Linked DNA regions of Prosthecobacter dejongeii. The protein of the gene in region 2 interacts with the protein of the main gene of each other region in a pairwise test. Links are inferred from orthologs where the notes say so. Each region holds a gene or a part of one and is shown on either strand. Other genes may lie near its edges.

What was found.
Region 1: the proteins of HNQ64_RS22485 (region 2) and rlmB interact in binary tests that used the Escherichia coli proteins (3 or more experiments, as listed by UniProt). The link is inferred for Prosthecobacter dejongeii from one-to-one orthologs.

The regions. Positions count from the first base shown.
Region 1 is NZ_JACHIF010000001.1:675,555-678,653, forward strand. The notes cover bases 204-2,982. They hold rlmB (23S rRNA (guanosine(2251)-2'-O)-methyltransferase RlmB), read right to left. Parts: upstream 1,990-2,982; coding sequence 1,417-1,989; downstream 204-1,416. Other genes in these bases: HNQ64_RS02470 (RecQ family ATP-dependent DNA helicase), read right to left, coding at 204-1,211; HNQ64_RS02480 (Dabb family protein), read right to left, coding at 2,049-2,453; HNQ64_RS02485 (outer membrane protein assembly factor BamB family protein), read left to right, coding at 2,477-2,982. Outside these bases: more of HNQ64_RS02470, read right to left, coding at 1-203; more of HNQ64_RS02485, read left to right, coding at 2,983-3,099. UniProt on the Escherichia coli protein: Specifically methylates the ribose of guanosine 2251 in 23S rRNA.
Region 2 is NZ_JACHIF010000013.1:35,481-38,666, reverse strand. Bases 256-3,121 are described here. They hold HNQ64_RS22485 (NAD(P)H-hydrate dehydratase), read right to left. Parts: upstream 2,494-3,121; coding sequence 1,018-2,493; downstream 256-1,017. Other genes in these bases: HNQ64_RS22480 (N-acetylmuramoyl-L-alanine amidase family protein), read right to left, coding at 2,506-3,120; HNQ64_RS22490 (FmdB family zinc ribbon protein), read left to right, coding at 395-1,009. Also shown: HNQ64_RS22495 (molybdopterin-dependent oxidoreductase), read right to left, coding at 1-188. UniProt on the Escherichia coli protein: Bifunctional enzyme that catalyzes the epimerization of the S- and R-forms of NAD(P)HX and the dehydration of the S-form of NAD(P)HX at the expense of ADP, which is converted to AMP.

The DNA.
Region 1 (3,099 bases), on a different replicon or contig from region 2:
CCCAGCGGGCGCACCAGCCCACCTAACTCTAAGTTTGTCAAAACCGTCTCAATCACCAAAGGGCGTATGTCCGTGCTGCCAGAAAGATCATAAATGGAAATATCAAATTCATCTCCCTGCCGCAGCAGATGGTCCACCAACTGCCGCAGGGCCTGCGGCGTGGGGGTATCCCCAAAGGTGAAATTTGCCAGCACGGTGCAGTCATCTTGGCAGGCCAGCATTTCACAGACAGATACCTTGCCATCGCGCCCCGCACGGCCCGTTTCCTGCATGTAGTTTTCCAGCGTTTTAGGCAGGTTGTAGTGATACACCGCCCGGATATCCGCCTTATCAATCCCCATCCCGAAAGCGATGGTCGCCACGATCACTTCCGTCTGTCCGGTCATGAAACCATCCTGCGCCGCGTGCCGATATTCGTCCGGCAGCCCCGCATGATACGCCAGCGCATTGACCCCAGCTTTTTGCAGATGCGTCGCCACTTCCTCAGCCGTCTGTTGCAGTGTGACGTATACGATGGACGGCACCTGGCGTTTCAGCAGCAGCTTCGTCAGTACCTCTTTGCGCTTCACCGCCGCGCAGGGAGTGATTCGGTAATGTAAGTTAGGCCGATGGAAGGAGGTCTGGATGTGATCCTCCTGGACAATGTCAAAAGCCCGCCGAATATCCGCCGCCACGCTCGGGGTCGCAGTGGCCGTGAGGGCCAACACGGGGGAAATCTCCAGCTCTTTCGCCACATGCGCCAGACGCAAATACTCTGGCCGGAAGTTATGCCCCCACTCCGAAATGCAGTGCGCTTCATCCACCGCCATCATGGCGATTTTGATCCGCTTCAGCCGCTCCATGAAGTTCTCATTCATCAGCCGCTCAGGTGCGATGTAGAGCAGCTTCGTCTTTCCGGTGCGCAGATCCTCAAAGACTTGCTGCGCCTCTTCCAATTTCAAAGATGAATCCAACCGCGCCGCGCCAATGCCCCTCGCCTTCAGCGCCTCCACCTGATCTTTCATCAGCGCGATGAGAGGTGAAATGACCAAGGTGACTCCATCCATCAGCAAAGCTGGAAGCTGATAGCACAGAGACTTTCCGGCACTGGTGGGAAAAAGCGCCAGCGCACTCCGCCCCGCCAGCAACGCCTGCATCACAGCCTCCTGCCCTGGGCGAAAAGCCGCATGGCCAAAGTGCTGGCGAAGGGTGGCGGTGAGATCTTGAGGCATGGCCACCCATGCCACCTGTTTGGAGACTCTGGCAAGAAAGGAGTGCAGGGATGGGCCTCACCTCCTTTTAAATCTTTCTCAGCGAGACTTCGCAAACCCGCAGGCAGGGCCCGGTAGAACGCGCTGTTGAGAACTTAGGTGACAGGAGAGCATGAGACACTCTCCTCTCCCTCCAAAGGTAAGCGCTGAAAATTCTTAACGCTCTCTACTTCTTCCCCTGCCGCTGGCGCACCACTTCAAACAAAGACACACCCGTCGCCACGGAGACGTTCAGACACGGCACGCGACCTGCCATGGGGATGCGGACGAGGAAATCGCAATGCTCCCCTGTCAGGCGGCGCATGCCGTCGCCTTCAGCACCCATGACGATGGCCGTGGGGCCTTTGAGATCCAGATCGTAGATGGACTTCGTGGTTTCATCCGCCGTGCCGACGATCCAGATGCCCAGTTTCTTCAGCTTTTCCATAGCGCGGACCAGATTCGTCACGCGCACGAGAGGGATGTTTTCGGCACCGCCGCACGAGACGCGGATGACGGTATCGGAGATGGGCGCAGACTTGTCCTTCGGCATCACCACGCAATCACAGCCCGCCGCATCGGCCGTGCGCAGGCAGGCCCCCAGGTTGTGCGGATCCTGGATGCAGTCCAGGATGAGCACGAGCGGGTTTTCTTTCCCCTCCAGCAGCAGAGACAGGTCATCTTCATCATACACAGGCACGTGCCCCGTGGTGGGAGACGAGTGGCGGTTCTGACGGGCGACGGGTGCGGGCTTGGGCATCCCGCAGTGATGAAATGCGCTGGCCCCGGCTGCAAGGGTTTTGACGGACAATTCGTGGCCTACTGGGCCACCACGTCATAAACCAGCAGTTTTTTGGCCTTCGGTTTCAGGATCTCGTTCACCGCTTTCACGTGCGCGGGGTGTTTTTCATACACGGCCAGGTCCGCCGGGGTGGCAAAGCGCATCACCAGACCCACGTCGAAACTATCGTCCACCACCGGGCGCTCACTGGCCAGCGGGGTGCCCACGCTGAGGTGCTGGATGCCGGGGATATCCTTTTGGAAACCCTTGGCCGCAGCGATGATGGCGGCCCGATCTGCGGCATCGCCCGGCTTTTTCAGCCACAGGAGGACGACGTGCTCTACCTTGCCCTGGGCAGTGGTCTTGTGCCCCATGGGGCAAGTGGTGCAGGAGGCGAGCAGGCTGAGGGCGGCAAAGGAAAAGATGGCGATGGCTTTTTGCATAGCGGTCTTTAGTCTGCGTGACCATGAAGGAAGCGTCGAGACTGTTTTTCTGCCTGTACCTGTTTTCTGGAGCCCTCCCTGCCCAGGAGGCGCAGCCTTTTGACCGGCTCACCTTTCACCATGCACCGAAACCCCTGGCCGCTGGAGCAAAAACCAGTGACTGGCCGCGCGTGCTGGGCCCCAGCCACGATGCCAGCACACCCGAAACCCACCTCTTAAAAACCTGGCCCGCGACTGGCCTGTCACCTGTTTGGGAAGTGACCACGGGCGAGGCCTACACCTCCCCCATCCTCAGCGGTGACTACTGCGTGATTTTCCACGCGCTGGAGAAGCAGGAAACCGTGGAGTGCCTGCACCGGGAAACGGGCCAGCGATTCTGGAGCCAGGCCTACCCCATCGAGTACCAGGACCGCTACGGGTTCGGCAATGGCCCGCGTAGCAGTCCGGTCATCTCCCAGGGTGTGGTGGTGACGCTGGGCGTGACGTCCCAGCTTCACGCTTACGATTTAAAGACCGGCAAGGTGCTGTGGGCGCATGACCTGCGAAAGGAATACAACGTGCCACAGGATTTCTTCGGCGCGGGCTCCTCGCCCCTGATTTTAGATGGGCTCGTCATTGTCAATGTAGGTGGCAAGGCGGAGGCATT
Region 2 (3,186 bases):
CGGCAATTGCCCGGGCTGGAAAGCTTCGGGTGGTAGCAATAATGCGGCACTTCTTTCTTCACCTGCTTGCAGGCTTCGATCATGCGAGTGCCCTTGGGAAACTTGTACCAGACGCCGTCAATTTGCACATTCACCAAGTCAACAGGTGGGGGTGCGGTGGGGGTAGCGGCGGCAGCGGGAGCAGACATGGGCGGAAAAGCGGAGTTTGGGGATTATCGGAGCCGTCGGGAGAGGGGCAACCCGAATTTGTGAAAAATTTCACAAGCAATGATACGGATGATTTCGCTCTTGGAGAAACACAGTTATTTCCTCAGAGAGCGTTCCTCCTGGCGTGGGCATCTTCTGGAAGTCTTGCTAGAACTGTTATGAGACACCGCTGACGTCCTTGTGATCTATGGAATGCGAATCTGATGATGTATTCAGTGGATCTTTTTGCAAAATCGAGGTGGTGCTCTTCCCGCCTATCTCGCTACTTTCTCCCCAGATCATGCCCATTTACGAGTTTTACTGCCCCGAGAACAACACGGTTTACCAGTTCCTCGCGCGGAGCCTTGCCTATGGAGACAAAGTGCCGACCTGCCCGGACAACCCTGCGTTTAAACTGCAAAAACAGGTTTCGCGTTTTGCGATCATTGGCAAGGCCAAGGAAAATCTGGAGGGGGACCCCTTTGCTGGATTGGATGAGGAAAAGATGGATGCTCTGATGCTCGAGATGGAAGGCGAGATGGGGGCGATGAATGAAGACAATCCCGATCCTAGGCAATTGGGCCATCTGATGCGGAAAATGACCGATTTGATGGGGGACAAAACACCTCCAGAGTTACGCGAGATGGTGAAGCGTCTGGAGGCAGGAGAAGATCCAGAAAAGCTGGATTCTGAATTTGGCGGGCTGGGAGAAGCGGGAGATGTGGACCTTTTTGCGACCGTTAAAAAGATGGTTCAGGGGGGGCGCGCACCCATTCGAAATCCCAAACTCTACGAAATGAGAGAGTGGGTGGGGCATGAGTAGAAGTGACGTTATAGTTCAGCCCAGGCCTGACCCAGGTGCCGGATGACATCCGTCGGTAGCGTGCTTTCGGCAGCTTGCGCACGTGCGTGGATCTCGGCGGCCCTGCCACAGAGCCAGGCGGCGAGGCCTGCGGCAAAATGCGTACGGATACCCTGGCCTATGAGGGCTGCGGAGACGCCCGTGAGCACATCCCCCATGCCTCCTATGGCCATACCAGGGTGACCGGTGGTGTTATACAGAGTGTCCAGCCCGTGGGTCGCAATGACAGTGCGGGCCCCTTTGAGAAGAAGAGTATGCCCTAAATGGTCGGTGGTCCAGCTTGCCGCCTGTTCACGTCGCGTGAAGTTGGCGCAGTTAGGCAGCAGCCTGGCCATTTCACCGGGATGAGGCGTGAAAAGATGCGAGGCAACGCAATCATCCAGAGTCTCATGTTCCTGGCGTGCCAGTGCGGTGAGGGCATCGGCATCCACGACGCAGCGCACTGATGTTTGACGAATCATCTCGATGTATTCAGCTTCATCGGTGAAACCCAGCCCGGGGCCGATGCCTATGGCGTCAAAACGCATGTTAAGCACCTCCCGGTAATCTTGGACGGATTTCACCATGACCTCAGGTGGGACGCGGCAAGCGAGGATGTCGTAGGCGTCTTCTTTGACAATCAAAGTCACCAGGCCAGCCCCAGCACGCAAGGCAGCGCGGCAGGCCAATTCGGCTGCCCCATAATACCCACGCGAGCCAGCGAGGATGCCCACCCGGCCTGCTTGGCCTTTGTGAAAATCAAAGTTCCGTCGCGGAAGGTGAGGGCGCAAAAACTCTGGGGTGAGCAGGTTTTCTTGAATTGCCTCCTTGGGCATGAACGGGGCCAGTTGAGGCAGGGGAACCAGCGCCAACCTGCCCACATGATGCGTCGCTGCATCAGCTACCAGGCCTTTTTTACAGGCGGCAACGGTGGCCGTGATGTCCGCCACCACACAGTCTGGGTGGGGCTGGCCTGTATCACCATCTAGACCCGAAGGAATGTCCATGGCGACGGTGACGGCCCGGTGGCTGATCCGTAGCTGGTTCATCTCCTGTGCAAGCGCAGAAAGACTGGGGCGCAAGGGCCCCTGGCTGCCGATGCCTAGCAATCCATCCAGCAAGACTACGGGAGCTTGGAGATTTAAAAGAGGCGGATGATGGAGCCTTTCCATGCCCTTTAACTCGTTCCAATGTTTCAGCGGCAGGGCTTTCATGTTACCCGGCTCGCCGCTAAGACGGGCCAGCAATGTCCATCCCTGTTTTTGGAGTTCGCGTCCAGCCACCAGGGCATCGCCGGCATTGTTGCCGCTTCCCAGGTAGAGAATGAGCGTGCCGGGGGTGAGAAAAAAATGGCGGATGACCTGGGCGATGCCTATGCCCGCCACCTCCATAAGATCGGATGCCTGCACGCCCTGGGCAAACGCACCTTCTTCCATCTCCTGCATCTGGCGGCATGTCACCAGCATGGTCGTGAGAGCTTATTTGGCACGTTTGTAAGCCACAATGCCCTGGGCGATGCCTTCGGCGATGCGGGCGCGGAATTCACCCGTCATCATACGGGCTCGTTCCGTGGGATTGCTGACGAAACCACACTCCACCAGCACGGCGGGGTTGCGCTCTGTTTTCCGGATGACATGGAAGCTGGCGTGCTTGACCCCACGGTTGGTCATGCGGGTGCGCTGGACCAAGTAAGCCTGGATGTAGGCAGCCAGAGTGTAGCCCCGGGAAAAGTGATAGAAGGTCTCGACTCCGCTGCCGCTGCCGCCACGGTTGTAGTTATAGTGGACGCTGACAAAGATGGCATTGCCATAGCGGTTGCCTGCGGCGGAGCGGTCTTGCAGGGGGATGAACACATCGCGGCTGCGGGTCATGATGACCTTGATGCCCTCTTTACGCAAAAGCTGCTCCACACGTCGGGCAGTATCCAGGGCGAGGTGCTTTTCATAAACGTAACCAATGGCAGCACCCCGGTCATGGTCTCCATGTCCTGCATCCAGGATCACGGTGTCAAAGGCCTGAGCCAAGGGGCTGAGGAACATGCTGGCGAAAAGCACGAGCCAGAGGACCTGAGACCGGAAAGAGGTGAAGTTCATGCAGGAAAATCGAGGGGGATGAAAGAACTGGCCGTGGACTGGCAGGCGGCAATCGAAACGCAAGCA